One region of the Streptomyces sp. NPDC051561 genome, then DNA from elsewhere that is predicted to be linked to it. Evidence: riboswitches for the same ligand, from Rfam matches in the RefSeq annotation. Region 1 holds a riboswitch; the other holds the start of a gene.
The links. Region 1 has a riboswitch for cyclic di-AMP ahead of ACIA73_RS20325 (peptidoglycan DD-metalloendopeptidase family protein). Riboswitches for the same ligand answer to the same signal wherever they lie in the genome.
Positions count from the first base shown of each region.

Region 2: linked by a shared signal. The riboswitch ahead of ACIA73_RS23555 (M23 family metallopeptidase) and the one ahead of ACIA73_RS20325 (peptidoglycan DD-metalloendopeptidase family protein) in region 1 are both predicted to bind cyclic di-AMP.

Region 1 is NZ_JBITDM010000008.1:209,960-217,562, reverse strand. Features, by position in the region: gene hpnH (adenosyl-hopene transferase HpnH) at 1-88, shown strand, start outside; gene dxs (1-deoxy-D-xylulose-5-phosphate synthase) at 359-2,236, shown strand; gene ACIA73_RS20345 (aspartate aminotransferase family protein) at 2,261-3,682, shown strand; gene ACIA73_RS20340 (helix-turn-helix domain-containing protein) at 3,848-4,474, shown strand; gene ACIA73_RS20335 (DUF6126 family protein) at 4,476-4,748, shown strand; gene ACIA73_RS20330 (tyrosine-protein phosphatase) at 4,835-5,659, opposite strand; cyclic di-AMP (ydaO/yuaA leader) riboswitch at 6,039-6,245, shown strand; gene ACIA73_RS20325 (peptidoglycan DD-metalloendopeptidase family protein) at 6,250-7,290, shown strand; gene ACIA73_RS20320 (SGNH/GDSL hydrolase family protein) at 7,546-7,603, shown strand, end outside.
Region 2 is NZ_JBITDM010000010.1:254,517-262,119, forward strand. Features, by position in the region: gene ACIA73_RS23525 (helix-turn-helix domain-containing protein) at 1-279, shown strand, start outside; gene xerC (tyrosine recombinase XerC) at 340-1,887, shown strand; gene ACIA73_RS23535 (MarR family winged helix-turn-helix transcriptional regulator) at 2,210-2,782, opposite strand; gene ACIA73_RS23540 (SDR family oxidoreductase) at 2,889-3,731, shown strand; tRNA gene ACIA73_RS23545 (tRNA-Met) at 3,808-3,881, shown strand; gene ACIA73_RS23550 (PP2C family protein-serine/threonine phosphatase) at 3,975-5,252, shown strand; cyclic di-AMP (ydaO/yuaA leader) riboswitch at 5,578-5,711, shown strand; gene ACIA73_RS23555 (M23 family metallopeptidase) at 5,723-7,006, shown strand; gene ACIA73_RS23560 (PrsW family intramembrane metalloprotease) at 7,151-7,603, opposite strand, start outside.

The sequences.
Region 1 (7,603 bases):
CGAGCCGACGGCCGTGCTGGCCACCATGGGCTCGCTCAAGGAGTCCATCAGGGCCGCCCGCGAGACCGTCGCCGGAAACCGCGGGTGACGTGATGACCGCCGGGGTTCCGGTGCAGCCGGGGTTCCCCGCGCTGCCGGCCCGACCGCTCGCGACGCGCCGCACCTCGCGGCGTATCCGGGTCGGGCCGGTGGCTGGACATCGTCCTCCGCCCGTCCCGCGGAGGGGCCCCGGTGGACGTCCACCGGCCGGCGGACGAGGTGACCGCCGGGCTCGGCGGCATGGAGGACGCCGGGGCTGTGCCTTCGGGCCGCCCCGGCATCACGGTGAGCTGAACAGTAATCCGAGAGGGGGCCGAACGTGGCGATCTTGGAAGGTATCCGGGGTCCACGGGACCTGAAGGCGCTGGACGAAGTCGAACTCGTCGAACTGGCCGGGGAGATCCGGCAGTTCCTGATCAATGCGGTGGCCAGGACCGGGGGCCACCTCGGCCCCAATCTCGGCGTGGTGGAGCTGACCCTCGCGCTGCACCGCGTCTTCGAGTCACCGGTCGACCGGATCCTGTGGGACACCGGCCACCAGTCGTACGTGCACAAGCTTCTGACGGGGCGTCAGGACTTTTCGAAGCTGCGTGGGAAGGGCGGACTGTCCGGCTACCCGTCGCGAGAGGAGTCCGTGCACGACGTCATCGAGAACTCCCACGCGTCCACGGTGCTGGGCTGGGCGGACGGTCTCGCCAAGGCCAATCAGGTGCTGGGCAGGCCCGATCACGTGGTCGCGGTGATCGGGGACGGGGCACTGACGGGCGGCATGGCCTGGGAGGCGCTCAACAACATCGCCGCCGCGAAGGACCGGCCGCTGATCATCGTGGTCAACGACAACGAGCGGTCGTACGCGCCGACCATCGGCGGCCTCGCGAACCACCTGGCCACCCTGCGCACCACCGACGGCTACGAACGGTTCCTGACCTGGGGCAAGGAACTGCTTCAGCGCACCCCCGTCGTCGGGCAGCCGCTGTACGAGTCGCTGCACGGGGCCAAGAAGGGCTTCAAGGACGCCTTCGCGCCACAGGGCATGTTCGAGGACCTGGGGCTGAAGTACGTCGGGCCGATCGACGGGCACGACGTGGCGGCGGTGGAGTCCGCGCTGAGCCGGGCCAAGCGCTTCCACGGACCGGTACTGGTGCACTGCCTCACCCAGAAGGGGCGCGGGTACGCCTTCGCGGAGCAGGACGAGGCGGACCGGTTCCACGCGGTCGGCGCCATGGACCCGCTGACCTGCGAGCCGCTCGCACCGTCCAACGGGCCCTCCTGGACGTCGGTGTTCGGGGACGAGATGGTCAAGGTGGGCGCCGAGCGGCCGGATGTCGTGGCGCTCACCGCGGCGATGCTGCACCCGGTCGGGCTGACCAAGTTCGCCGAGGCGTTCCCGGAGCGGGTCTGGGACGTCGGCATCGCGGAGCAGCACGGGGCGGTGTCGGCGGCCGGGCTGGCGACCGGCGGGCTGCACCCGGTGTTCGCGGTGTACGCGACCTTCCTCAACCGGGCCTTCGACCAGGTGCTGATGGATGTGGCGCTGCACAGGTGCGGAGTCACCTTCGTGCTGGACCGGGCCGGGGTGACCGGGGCCGACGGGCCCTCGCACAACGGCATGTGGGACATGTCGATCCTGCAAGTGGTGCCGGGGCTGCGGATCGCCGCACCGCGGGATGCCGCACAGCTGCGCGCGCAACTGCGGGAGGCGGTCGCGGTCCAGGACGCGCCGACGGTGGTGCGCTTCCCCAAGGAGTCGGTGGGGCCCGAGTACCCGGCGATCGACCGGGTCGGCGGGCTGGACGTACTGCACAGGGACGAGGATCCCGAGGTCCTGATCGTGTCCGTCGGCGCACTCGCGGGGGTGTGTCTGCAGACCGTGGAGCTGCTGAAGGCGCGGGGCGTACGGTGCACGGTCGTCGACCCGCGCTGGGTGAAACCCGTCGATCCGGCACTGCCCCCGCTGGCCGCGATGCACTCGCTGGTCGCCGTGGTGGAGGACAACTCCCGTGCGGGCGGCGTCGGTTCGGCGGTCGGGCAGGCGCTGCGGGACGCGTCCGTCGACGTCCCCTTGCGGACCTTCGGAATTCCCGAGCAGTTCCTCGCGCACGCCAAGCGGGGCGAGGTGCTGGCGGACATCGGGCTCACACCCATCGAGATCGCCGGGCGGATCGGTGCCGCGTTGGCGCCGGACGCATCCAACTGACCGGTACCGAAGGAGAGTTGAGGGATGACAGAGGACGCGCCCACGCCCCGGGAGTCCGCGGCGGGCAAGGGCTTCGACCTGGCCGGGCTGCTCGCCGCGCGAGGCGGTGAACGGTACGAGCTGCACACACGGCACCTGAACCACCAGCTGCCGCGAATGCTGCACACCATCGGCTTCGACCGGGTCTACGAGCGGGCCGAGGGCGCGTACTTCTGGGATGCGGAGGGCAACGACTACCTCGACATGCTGGCCGGATTCGGGGTGATGGGTCTTGGCCGCCATCACCCCGTGGTGCGCAAGGCGCTGCACGACGTGCTGGACGCGTCGCTCGCGGACCTGACGCGCTTCGACTGCCAGCCGCTGCCGGGGCTGCTCGCGGAGAAACTGCTGGCGCACAGTCCCCATCTGGACCGGGTGTTCTTCGGGAACAGCGGCACCGAGGCGGTCGAGACGGCCTTGAAGTTCGCCCGGTACGCGACGGGGAAGCCGAGGATCCTGTACTGCTCCCACGCCTTCCACGGGCTGACCACCGGGTCGCTCTCGGTGAACGGCGAGAGCGGGTTCAGGGACGGCTTCGCCCCGCTGCTGCCGGACACCGCGATCGAGATGGGTGATCTGGCCGCGCTGGAGAGGGAGCTGAAGCGGGGCGACGTGGCCGGCTTTGTCGTCGAACCGATCCAGGGCAAGGGGGTACTGGCGAGCCCGCCCGGATTCCTGCACGCCGCACAGGAGCTGCTGCACCGGCACAAGGCGCTGCTGATCGCCGACGAGGTGCAGACCGGGCTCGGGCGGACCGGGGACTTCTACGCGTACCAGCACGAGGACGGGGTCGAGCCGGACCTGTTGTGCGTCGCCAAGGCGCTCTCCGGCGGCTATGTGCCGGTCGGGGCGACGCTCGGCAAGGACTGGATCTTCAAGAAGGTGTATTCGTCGATGGACCGCGTGCTGGTGCACTCGGCGAGCTTCGGGTCCAACGCGCAGGCGATGGCGGCCGGGCTCGCGGTGCTCTCCGTGATGGAGGACGAGAACGTCGTCGCCAACGCCCGCAGGACCGGTGATCTGCTGAAGGCGCGGCTGACGGAGCTGATCGGCCGGTACGAGCTGCTGCACGACGTCCGGGGGCGCGGCCTCATGATCGGCATCGAGTTCGGCCGGCCGCGGTCGCTGAAGCTGCGCAGCCGGTGGACCGTCCTTCAGGCCGCACGCAAGGGACTCTTCGCGCAGATGGTCGTTGTACCGCTGCTCCAGAAGCACCGGATCCTGACTCAAGTCTCCGGTGATCACCTGGAGGTGATCAAGCTGATTCCGCCGCTGACCGTGGGGGAGGCGGAGGTCGACCGCTTCGTGGAGGCGTTCACCGCCGTGATGGACGATGCGCACAGCGGCGGCGGGCTGATGTGGGACTTCGGCAGGACGCTGATGAAGCAGGCGGTCGCCAACCGATAGGCGGTCGCCATCCGGTAGGCGATCGCCCTGCGGTAGTGGGCGTCATCCGGCAGGCGGGCGCCTGACGGCGGGTGTTCGCCTACTGGCCGCCCGTGGGAAGGCCGGTTTTTTGCCCCTGAGGCAAGAGGCTTGCCTCAGGGGCAATGTGTCTGGCCCAATGGGCATATGACGCCACGCCTCGAAGAGACGGCCGCGGGCTCCGGGGATTCCGGTGAGCTCGGTGAGATGCCCCTGGTCGCATCCCATCTGCGGGAACTCCGCCGCCACCGCGGTCTCACGCTGGAGGCCGCGGCCCGCCGCGCCGGGCTCTCGCCCGCGCACCTCTCCCGGCTGGAGACCGGCCGGCGCCAGCCCTCGCTGCCGATGCTGCTCGCGTTGGCCCGTATCTACGGTACGACCGTCTCCGAGGTCCTGGGCGAGAGCACGGGCGAGCGGGACGCCGTGCTGCGCGCCGGGGAGATGGCAGCCCAGGAGGCCGACGGCTGGACGTACCGGCAGGCGGGCGGGCCCGGGCGGGCCATGCAGGCGCTGCGCGTCCATGTGCCGCACGCGGCGCAGCAGGACCTGGTCAGGATCCACCCCGGCGAGGAATGGCTGTACGTCCTGCGGGGGCGGCTGCGCCTCGTGCTCGGGGACAGGGTCCATCTCCTGGACGCGGGTGACAGCTCCCACTTCGACTCGCTCACCCCGCACCGGATCACCGCGGTGACCCCGGACGGCGCCGAGCTGCTCTTTGTCCACACACTGATGCAGAGCACCGTTGCCGGGCTCTGCCTGCCCCAGGAGTCATGAGATGGCGATCCGGAACCGGACGGAGCTCACCGAATCCCAGAACGCCGCGATGGCCGCCATCGCCAGGGCCGCCGACGAGATGGCCCGCAGCGGCAAGGACGACACCAGCAAGGCCGACTGGAACGACGGCGGAGGCAAGTCCTCCGGGGTCCTCGGCTTCGTGGAGGACAAGGCCCCGCGCGGCCTGGTCCTCCGGGTCTTCCTTTACGTCGCGGTGGGCCACGTCTTCGCAGCCTTCATCTATCTGCTCTTCACCCTCGGCGGCGAGGGCTGAGTTGTCCTGGCCGCCGAGAGGCCATGGCGGTGAGGGGCCCAGGCGGTGAGGGGCCCAGGCCGTGAGGGGTGCCGGCCTCAGGAGGTTTACGAGGTCAGGCGCTCGCGCAGCGCCGCGCGGGTGTCCGGCGTGAGGCCGAGCCCCTGCGTCAGATACGTCTCGCTGTCGCCCCAGACCTCGTCGATGGTGGCGAACGCGGCGTCGAGGTAGTCGGCGCGGGCGTCGAAGAGAGGGGCGAGCAGGCCCATCACCTCGTCGTTCATCGCCTCGGGGGAGCTGCTGCTGCGGCGGATCCGGTAGCGGCGGTGCGGGTCGTTCGACTTCAGGTAGTCGGCCGTGATGGCGTCGCGCCCGACGCCCACCGCGAGCAGTGTCACGGCTATCGCCAGGCCGGCCCGGTCCTTGCCCGCTGCGCAGTGCATCAGCGCCGGGACGCTGTCCTCGGCCAGCGCGTGCAGGACCCGGCTGTGCTCGGCGGTCCGCTCCTTGATCATGCGGCGGTACGACGCGGTCATCCGCCCGGCAGCCTTGCCGTCCGCGAGGATCTCCCGCAGCTGGCCCATGTCCCCGTCGCGGACCATCCGCCAGAACTCGGCGCCGTCGGCCGGGTCGCTCAGCGGGATGTTCACATTGCGGACCCCGGTGAGCTCGACGTCGGGGCCCTCCAGCTTCTGGTCCGCGGCGTTGCGGAAGTCGAAGACGGTGTGCAGACCGAGGGAGTTGAAGAACTCGGTGTCGGGGCCGGTGGCGTGCGCGAGGTGACCGCTGCGGAACAGCCGCCCGTGCCGCGTCCGCCGCCCGTCGGCGGTAGGCAGACCGCCCACGTCGCGGAAGTTCCGTACCCCTGTCAGATCGGGTTCCGCGTCGGCGGCGGGCGACGGGACCGGGACCTGCGGAACCTGCTGCGTCACGAGTGCTCCTCATGGGTCGTTCGCCGGCGTGCGGTGGCCGACGGGGGCGCTTTTGCGACCATACGACATGGCACTGACATGGGTTCCTGGGGCAACTATCTCGGCGCGACAAGGGACTTGAGGCTCGGGTGACCGAATTGGTTGCTTTGTTGCACATAGAGGCTTTTGGGGTGAAGAGGTGGGAGGGGTGAGTGAGCAGGATCATACGAACTTCGGTGCCCTTGGTGCCGAAGCGTCAATTGGCAGGCCAGGGGCGGAAAACGGGCACCGGGGCGGATGTCGGGGCGAGCGAAAAACATGGAGAAGAGGTGCCGACGGGAAGGAGAAGAAGGGAACGGCTTGTTCCGGCGCCCTTCACTCGCCTACGGTCACCGTCAATCCGGGTGGACCGCCGAATCCTGCCACCGCCCGGCATCCGCACCCATATTTCTTCGTGTGGCAGGAGCGGGGGACCCAGGTAGTACGCCGGCACCGGAAGACGTGAGTCGCCCGGTACGGCTAGGGGTGAAGTCGCACTCGCGAGAGTGCGGCCGGGCATCTCCAGCCCGAACCCGACAGCTCACCTCGCAGGCGCCGGAGAGGAATCCGTCATGCCTGCAAAGGGTAAGCACCGCCGCCCGAAGCCCAGTTCCTCGCTCACCCGCGGTTTTGTCGCCGCTGGTACGGGCGGTGCGGCACTGGCCCTCCCGCTGATAGGCGCCACCGGCGCCCAGGCCGCGGCCCCCGCCGCCGCGCCGCAGCAGGCGGCCCAGCAGCCGACGATCAAGATCCCCCAGCAGCGCCCCGCCACCCCCGCGTCGGCCACCCCCACGTCCAGCTCCGCGCAGGTCGCGGCGCCGAAGACCGACGGTGCACGCCAGGCCACCCGGACGTACTCCGTGGCGACCGGCGACCACCTGTCGAAGATCGCCGCGGCCGAGAAGGTGCGCGGTGGCTGGCAGAAGCTCTACGAGGACAACAAGTCGGTCGTCGGCGGCGACCCGTCGTACATCCTCCCCGGCATGAAACTCACCCTCGGCGCCAAGGCCCCCGCCTCCGACGCCCCGGCCGCTGCCAAGCAGGCCGCCCCGGTCGAGCGCAAGTCCGCCGAGCGCAAGGCCTCGGACCGCGCCGAGGAGCGCAAGGAGCAGCGGGCCGAGCAGCGCGCCGAGCAGCGCCAGGAGCGTACGGAGAAGAAGCGCGAGCAGCGCACCGAGTCCCGCCAGTCCACCGGTTCGGGCTCCCGCACCGGCTTCACCGCCCCGGTCCCCTCCGGCGTCTCCACCTCCTACCGCGCCTCCGGCGGCAGCTGGTCCAGCGGTTACCACACCGGCGTCGACTTCCGGGCCTCGTCCGGTACGTCGGTCAAGGCGGTCGGCCCGGGCACCGTCGTCTCGGCCGGCTGGGGCGGCGCGTACGGCAACGAGGTCGTCATCCGGCACAGCGACGGCCACTACTCCCAGTACGCCCACCTCTCCGCGCTGAACGTCCGCTCCGGCCAGAGCGTCTCCGGCGGCCAGCAGATCGGCTACTCGGGCTCCACCGGAAACTCCAGCGGCCCGCACCTGCACTTCGAGATCCGCACCGGCCCCGGCTACGGCTCCGACATCGACCCGCTGGGCTACCTGCGCCAGCAGGGCGTCTCGCTCTGACCCCGCCCCACAGGTCCCTCCGGTCCCTCTGACGGGGGACTCCCGCCCGACGGGTTCCGTTCGCCCCCGCACCGCCCCCCGGTGCGGGGGCGAACGCGTTCCCCGGGCAGCGGAAAATGCTCCGGAAGACGGCCCGGAAGGGCCTCGTCCGGGTATTCCGGGTTGAATGAATCTTGACCGGTGTCATATCTCACCCTCCGTCAACCCCTCCCTACGGTGGCGTAGGTCACTTGCGAAAGTGAAGGATGTGTCGACGTGGCAGACGATTCGAGATCATTCAGCGCAGGCACCATCGGGTCGTACGCGGCGATCG
Region 2 (7,603 bases), on a different contig from region 1:
GCTGACGAGAAGCTGAAGAGGGCGGCCCAGCTTGCCGACAGCCCCTTGGATGGCGAACTTCGACTCGCCCTGATCCAGGTAGCAGAGGAGATGACAGAGGCTACGCACGATGCTGCGCAGGAGATCGAACGCCTACGGAGCGAAATGCGCGAGGACGGTCTGAACCCTCCGCCCCTCCCGTTCTATCTGGCTCCCTATTTCCGGGAGAAGGTCGACCCGCCGCCCGAGCTGAAGTTCTTGGCGGACGCAGCGCGTACCAAAGATGGAGATGAAGGTTGAGCACCAATTGTCGAGTGAGTGCACTCGCGGACCAATCAGGCTTAACTAAGAGGGGGCGCAATGTCATCTAGTCGCCGAGGTGGGGCCGTGTACAAGCGTTGCGAATGCCGCGACGCTAACGGCAAGTTGTTCGGAAACGGTTGTCCCGATTTGGCCAAGCGGAATCACGGTCGGCCTGCGGTGCGCCAGGAACTCCCTCCTTCGGAGGGCGGCACGCGCCGGACGTTCCGGCGGACCGGATACGAGAAAGTCAAAGACGCTCAGTCCGACCTCGACCGCCTGCGCGCCATCCTCGACCTTGCAGGGGACGATACGGACGCTCAGTGCCGGGTCGGCGACCTCCTCGCGGACGTGGCGAAGCGTCGCGTACCCGTCCCGGAGGCTGCCGAGATTTCCCGGCGGCTCGGCGTGGGCGTCCCACTCGACGGCAAGATGACCGTAGGCGAGTGGCTTGACGTGTGGCTTGCCAGCAAGAAGACGCGCAAGACCACCACCAACGGTTACGCCTCGCACGTCAGGGTGCACCTGAAGCCCCGCATCGGGCACCTGCGCCTCGACCGGTTGAACGTGGGGCACCTGGTCGAGCTGTTCACCGCGATATCCGACGAGAACGAAGTGATCGAGGCCGAGAACCAGGCCCGACGCGATCAGGTCGGGCGGTGCTCCCGTGGCCGGTCCGGCAGGATGAAGGCATCCGAACGCGCCCACTTCGTGGCTGAGCGGGCAAAGCTCGACGGCATGAAGCCCTTCCGTAAGGTCACGGGGCCGGCGACTCGGCAGAGGGTTCGTTCGACGCTGCGCGCCGCGCTCAATGCGGCGATTGCGCGGCAGCTCATCACCTTCAATGCGGCCGAGCACGTCGAGCTTGACTCGGGGAAGCGACCCAAGCCGCTGCTGTGGACCACGGAGCGTGTACAGCGTTGGCGGGAGACAGGTGAGAAGCCGAGCCCGGTCATGGTCTGGACGCCGGAACAGTTCGGCGCCTTCTTGGATGAGGCCGAGTCGGATCGGCTGTATGCCTTCTTCCACCTGATCGGCTTCCGTGGACTGCGCCGTGGGGAAGGTGTCGGGCAGGCGTGGGCCGAACTCGACCTCGATGCAGGAGAGTTGACGGTCTCGAAAGAGATCGTGGTGGACGGGTGGACCCCGTACGAGACCGAGCCCAAGACCGATGGCAGCGCGGCGACCATCGCCCTTGACTCCGTCAGTGTGCAAGCGCTCAGAGACCACAGGGCGCGGCAGCTCGCGGAGAAGAAGAAAGCAAAGGGCAAGTGGGTGGAGACCGGGAAGGTCTTCACGACGGAGCTGGGGGAGTGGCTGCACCCTGAGCACGTCTCGGATGCCTTCCGCCGAATCTCCAAGGCTGCCGGCCTTCCGCCCATCAACCTGCGAGACCTACGGCACGTGTCGGCCACCGTTCAGCATCGAGGCGGCGGGGACCTGCACTCGATCAAGGAGACGCTGCGGCACTCCACGATCACGCTCACTTCCGACACGTACACGAGCCTGTTGCCCGAGGTGGACAAGGAGATTGCAGAGAAGGCGGCGGCGGTGGTCCCCCGGGCGCGGCGCCCCAAGATGATTCAGGCAGTCCCCGACGTGGCGTAGTAGCGTTGGACTGAAGCGGCAAACGGCTCTGTCACCGCAGGTGGCAGGGCCTTTTTGCTGGCCCGTTGCTGGCCCGGATGCCTTGATAGCGGCCGGTTGTGGGCGGACGGACCGGTACCGAGTGAAACGCGGTATGCGGCTCTGAGCTGCGACTTTGGGACCTACCGGGACGCCGCGACACTGCGCGACATGGGGCGGGAGTGATCGCTACGGGTGATCCGCAGACTTTTAATCCGTTGGTTGTCGGTTCGAGTCCGACATGGCCTACAGGACGCAGGTGGGGGCTTACGCCTCCGACCTGCGGGGGAGCGCCCCGACCGGTTTACGCCGGTCGGGGCGCTCCGTCGTTTCCGGCGGCCCGGGGCGTCGCTCGGTCCGTTCGGGGGGCCGAGGGGCGGGTGCGTACGGCGTCCTGGTCCGTGACGTAGCGGAGCATCAGGCGGGCGAATTCCAGGCGGTCGTGTTCGGACCAGGATGCCGTGATGTATTCGAAGGCGTCGCGCTGGTGGCGGCGGAAGCGGGCCATCAGGTTCCGTCCCTCGGGGCTGAGGCGCAGGACGGTGCGGCGGCCGTCCTGCTGGGAGGCGGCGCGGATCAGATAGCCCGCCGCGATGCAGTCGGACACCATGCGGCTGGCCACGGACGGGTCCACGCCGAGGTGCGCGGCGACGCCGCCGACGGTGATCTCGCGCGGGGCCGCGTCGGGTGCTGCCGGGGCGTCGGGCTGCCGCTCGGGCCGCTGTTCTGCTTCCAGCACGATGTTGAGGATCAGGGTGCGGCTCAGGTCCTTCTGGGGGATCGGGTTCTCGACCTCCAGGAGCGAGGACCGCCGCAGCTTCCCGAACGCCGGGCCGACCGCGTTGAGCAGGTCATCGGCCGTTTCGTGCTTCTTCATGACCGCATCGTACGCAGCTGGATTACGCGCAGCATATATGTGTTGACGTGAAATTGTGTGCGTGTGAGCATGCATGTGTATGCAATCAATGAAGTGGAGTTCTCCTGTGTCAGTCCTCATCACCGGCGCCCGTGGCCAGGTCGGCCAGGGTGTCCTGGGCAGGCTCGCCGCCTCCGGTTTCCCTGTCCGTGCCGCCAGTGCCCGCCCCGCCGAGCTGGCGGTGCCTGACGGGGTCGAGACGGTCGAGATGGTCCTCGACCGGCCCGAGACCTTCGGCGCCGCGCTGGACGGCGTACGGCAGGTGTTCCTCTATCCCGAACCCGCGGGCATCGACGAGCTGATCAAGGCCGCCGAGGCCGCCGGGGTCGAGCACGTGGTGCTGCTGTCATCGGCGGCGGTGCTCGGGCCCGATGCCGAGACCCACCCGATCGGGAGTCACAACCTCCGGGTCGAGCGCGCGCTCGCGGACTCCACCCTGACCGTCACGGTGCTGCGCCCGGACGCCTTCGCGAGCAACTCACTGGGCTGGGCCTGGCCGATCGGGCAGTCGATGCCGGTCGCGCTCGCCTACCCGGACGCGCGGATCGCGCCCATCCACCCCGATGACATCGCCGACATCGCGGCCGAGGCGCTGACCGGTGGCACCCTCGCCGGCCGTACGGTCACGCTCACCGGCGCCGAATCGCTCTCCTTCCGCGAGCAGCTGGCCATCCTCTCGGACGAGACCGGCCGGGAGATCCCCGTCGAGCGGATCAGCCGCGGGGAGGCCGAGCAGCAGATGGGGAAGTACCTGCCGGACCGCATGGTGACCGCGCTGCTCGATCTGTGGGCGTCGGCGCAGGACGGTCCCGCCGAGATCGCCGACACCACCGCGAGCCTGCTCGGGCAGCCGGCCCGCAGCTACCGGCAGTGGGCTCGGGAGAACGCGGCCGCGTTCGGAGCGGAGTGACCCCGGGCGGGAAAGCGGCTCCGGGGTAAACGTGGTCGAAGGGGCTGCCCGGATGGCGTAGGGTTGTGTTTACCGACGCGGGGTGGAGCAGCTCGGTAGCTCGCTGGGCTCATAACCCAGAGGTCGCAGGTTCAAATCCTGTCCCCGCTACTGAAGAAGTAGTAGCAGTAGGCCTGAGGCCCGGAACTCGAAAGAGTTCCGGGCCTCAGGCGTTTTCGGGGGCGACGGACCGGCGTCCCCCACATGGCGGATGCCGATTCGCACTGCGGCGCGGCTCCGGCCAGCCTGGGTGGGGAGCGGTACCGTCCGCACCCGGTGCGGACCTGGGCAGGAGAGCAGACGGTGGCGGGGAACGGGCGTGGGAGCGACGGGGCCGGGGGCGGGGCGGAACCGGCGGACCGGAGGGGACGCAAGAGCAGGCGGTTCGTACGGGTGCTGCCCGTGCTGATGATCGTCGGCGGAGTGGTCTACGACGAGGCGACGCCACCCGATTTCACCGCGGCCCCGTTGTTCACGGCGGCTCCGCTGGTGGCCGCGCCCTTCTTCCCGCTGTTGCCGACCGTGCTGATCGCGGTGGCCTCGGTGCTGGCCGTGGTGGGACTGCGGATCGGTGACGGCACGATGCTGAGGGTGCTGTCGGTGACGGAGTTGCTGACGGTACTGACGGTGGGCGCGCTGGCCGTGTTCATCAACCGGGTGGTACGTCGCGGGGACCGCCGCCTCGCCACGGTGCGGGTCATCGCGGAGGCGGCCCAGCGCGCCGTCGTACCCACGCCGCCGGAACGTATCGGCGGACTGCAGATCGCGGCGCGGTACGAGGCCGCCGACGCGGACGCGTTCATCGGGGGCGATCTGTTCGCCGTGCAGGACACGCCCTACGGGGTGCGGCTGGTGGTGGGGGACGTACGGGGCAAGGGACTTGAGGCCGTGGAGGCGGTCGCCATCGTGGTGGGGGCGTTCCGGGAGGCGGCCGAGACGGAGAGCACGCTGGAGGGGGTCGCGCAGCGGCTGGAGCGGGCACTGGCCAGGGAAGGGGCGCGGCGGGACGGGCTGGACGCGCTGGAGGGGTTCACCACGGCGGTGCTCGCCGAGATCCCGCGCGGCGAGGGCGTCGTACGACTGGTGAACCGGGGGCACCCGGAGCCGCTGCTGCTGTACGCGGACGGGGAGCTGGACGTACTGGAGCCGGAGGAGTTCGCGCTGCCGCTGGGGATGGGCGACCTGGGGGACTGGCCGGACCGGGCGCGGGAGTTCACGTTCCCCGGCGGGTCGACGCTGCTGTTCTACACGGACGGGATCACCGAGGCGCGGGACGCGCAGGGGGTCTTCTACGATCCGGCGGCCCGGCTGCGGCTGTCGCTCTTCCCGGGGCCCGAGGCCGTACTGGACGCGCTGATCAGTGACGTACGGGTGCACACGGGTGGCAAGCAGACGGACGACATGGCGCTGCTCGCGGTCGGACGGCCGGGGGAGCGGCAGCCGGAGCGGCGGCGGACCGTGGAGATCGTGAAACGGCCGTGAGGGCGGGAGGTGAGGCCGCCGTGCGCGGCCGCACGGGCACTGTGACTACGGGTTGTCACTGAGTGTGCGCGAAGGGGAGCGCTGTGCATAACAATTGACGATCTATCAGTTGTGGAGAGTTTGCGCGCGTGGGAATGGGTGTGGCCGAAGGGGCGTCAAGGGGGCGTTGTGACGCCCGGGTTGATGGCCTTTTGGGTCTTATGTCATGGCCAGGGATGCAAGCGTTGCGTTAACGATCAACAGGAACGGCTTGGAATTCCACTTGTGTGTCTATTAACGTTCGATAACGCAGCGCGGTCGTCCCAGCCGTCGTCAGAGACGGCGCCGTGCGCGTGCGCCGAATTCCGTGAGGAAACCGGGGAACCACCAATTGGGGTGAATCGGGCTGAGCCTGGCCCGTAGGAGACCTTCCTGCTCCGAACCCGTCAGCTAACCCGGTAGGCGAGAAGGAAGGAAAGGAGCGCGCCTCCGTGGCGTCCAACAGGCCTGCCCCCGCAGCCCCCACCACCGCTTTCTCGTACGGGTCCTACGGTGTCCCGAACGACAGTGAAGGCCCGGAGGGCACCGGTTACGGCAACGGACACGGTGCCGGCTCCACCACTGCGACGATGCCGGCGGTCCAGGCGACGCAGACCATGACGCAGACGATGCACCAGCCCCGCACCGGGTTCGAGGGTTTCGTCGACTACTCGGACCACGAGGGTCCGCAGGCATCGGCCGAGGAGTGGAACCCCACCGAGGAGTCCGTCGTCCCGGTCCGCGGCAAGCACCGGGTGGCCAAGCAGCGCGGCTCGCTCGCCCGTAGCTCCACCGTGCTGGGTGTCGGCGTGATCGCGGCGGTCGGCGCGGGTGGCATCGCCACCGCGCAGGACAAGCCCGCGGTGTCGATATCCCTGCCGGACCAGATCACCGACTCGCTCGACTCCCTCGCCGGCTCCCTGCCGGACGCCAAGTCCCTCCCGGGTGTCGGCGCGCTGATGTCCGACTCCGAGGACAAGCAGGACGAGGGCGTCATCGAGGCCGGTTCCGAGAGGGACGTGGTGGTCGCGGCGATGCCCGTCGCGGCGCCGGTCGCCGACGCGGCAGGCTCCGGGCAGCAGGCGGGTGCCGGTGAGAGCCTGCGCGCCCGCATCCTCCAGCAGGCCGAGCAGCAGCGCTCCGCGGCCGACGAGGCCGTCCAGGAGGCCGCGCGCGAGAAGGCCGTCCAGGACGCGGCCGCCGAGGCGAAGAAGCAGCGCGACGCGGCCCACGCGAAGGCCGAGAAGGCAGCCCGGGAGAAGGCGGAGGCCGAGGAGCGGGCCAAGGCCGAGGCCGAGGCGCGTGCGGAGGCCGAACGGCTGGCAAAACTGGCCGCCAGCTTCTCGCTGCCCACCTCCTCGTACTACCTCACCGCCACCTACGGGCAGGCCGGCTCGATGTGGTCCTCCGGCCAGCACACCGGACTGGACTTCGCCGCCTCGGCGGGCACCCCGGTGAAGGCCGTGCACGGCGGCACCATCAAGTCGGCGGGCTGGTCCGGCAGTTACGGCTACCGCATCGTCCTCGAAATGTCCGACGGCACCGAGATCTGGTACTGCCACCTCTCGCAGATGAACGTCTCGCCCGGCGACAAGGTCACCACCGCCGAGGTCATCGGCAACGTCGGCGCCACCGGCAATGTGTCGGGAGCGCACCTGCACCTGGAGGTGCACACTCCCGGCGGCGACGGCGTCGACCCGGCGGCCTGGCTGCGAGACAAGGGCCTGACGGTCTGAGCCTCCGCACCTGACGGTCTTCGCACCTGACGGCCCGCACCACCGCACTTCCGGACTCCGGCAGTCCTGGCGCTCACCCCCCGACGCCAGGGCTGCCGGTTCGCGTTTGCGGGCATGCAGCGAAGTGGCCGCCACGGTTCCGCTTCAGTGCTTGTACGGGTTGTACGCCGCCGCGTAGGCCGGGTGGTACGGCGGGGGCAGCAGCCGTATTCGCCCGGTGACCTGGGCGGCGTACACCAGGGCGGGACCCGCTGTCCGCTTGCGCTGCCACAGTTCCTGCAGCAGCTCCCGCTCACGCGCGGTGAAGGCGGCGGCCGACTCGGGTGTGGCCGTCGAGCGGCGGGCCCGGTAGCGCAGGAAGGCCAGAGCGGTCGCGGACCTTTCGTACTCCGCCACGGCGCGGGCGGCGGCCGGGCCGTACGACCTCGCGGCGTACCCCTGGGCCAGGGAGCGGGCGCGCATCGAGGACAGCGCGAGCGGTTCGGCCGGGTCCAGCCAGCCGGCGGAGGCGTACGCGGGCAGCTCGGCGCCGAGCATCCGCAGCTCGCGCTGCCGGGTCCAGATCGCCAGCCAGGTCAGGAACGCGAAGACCGGGAC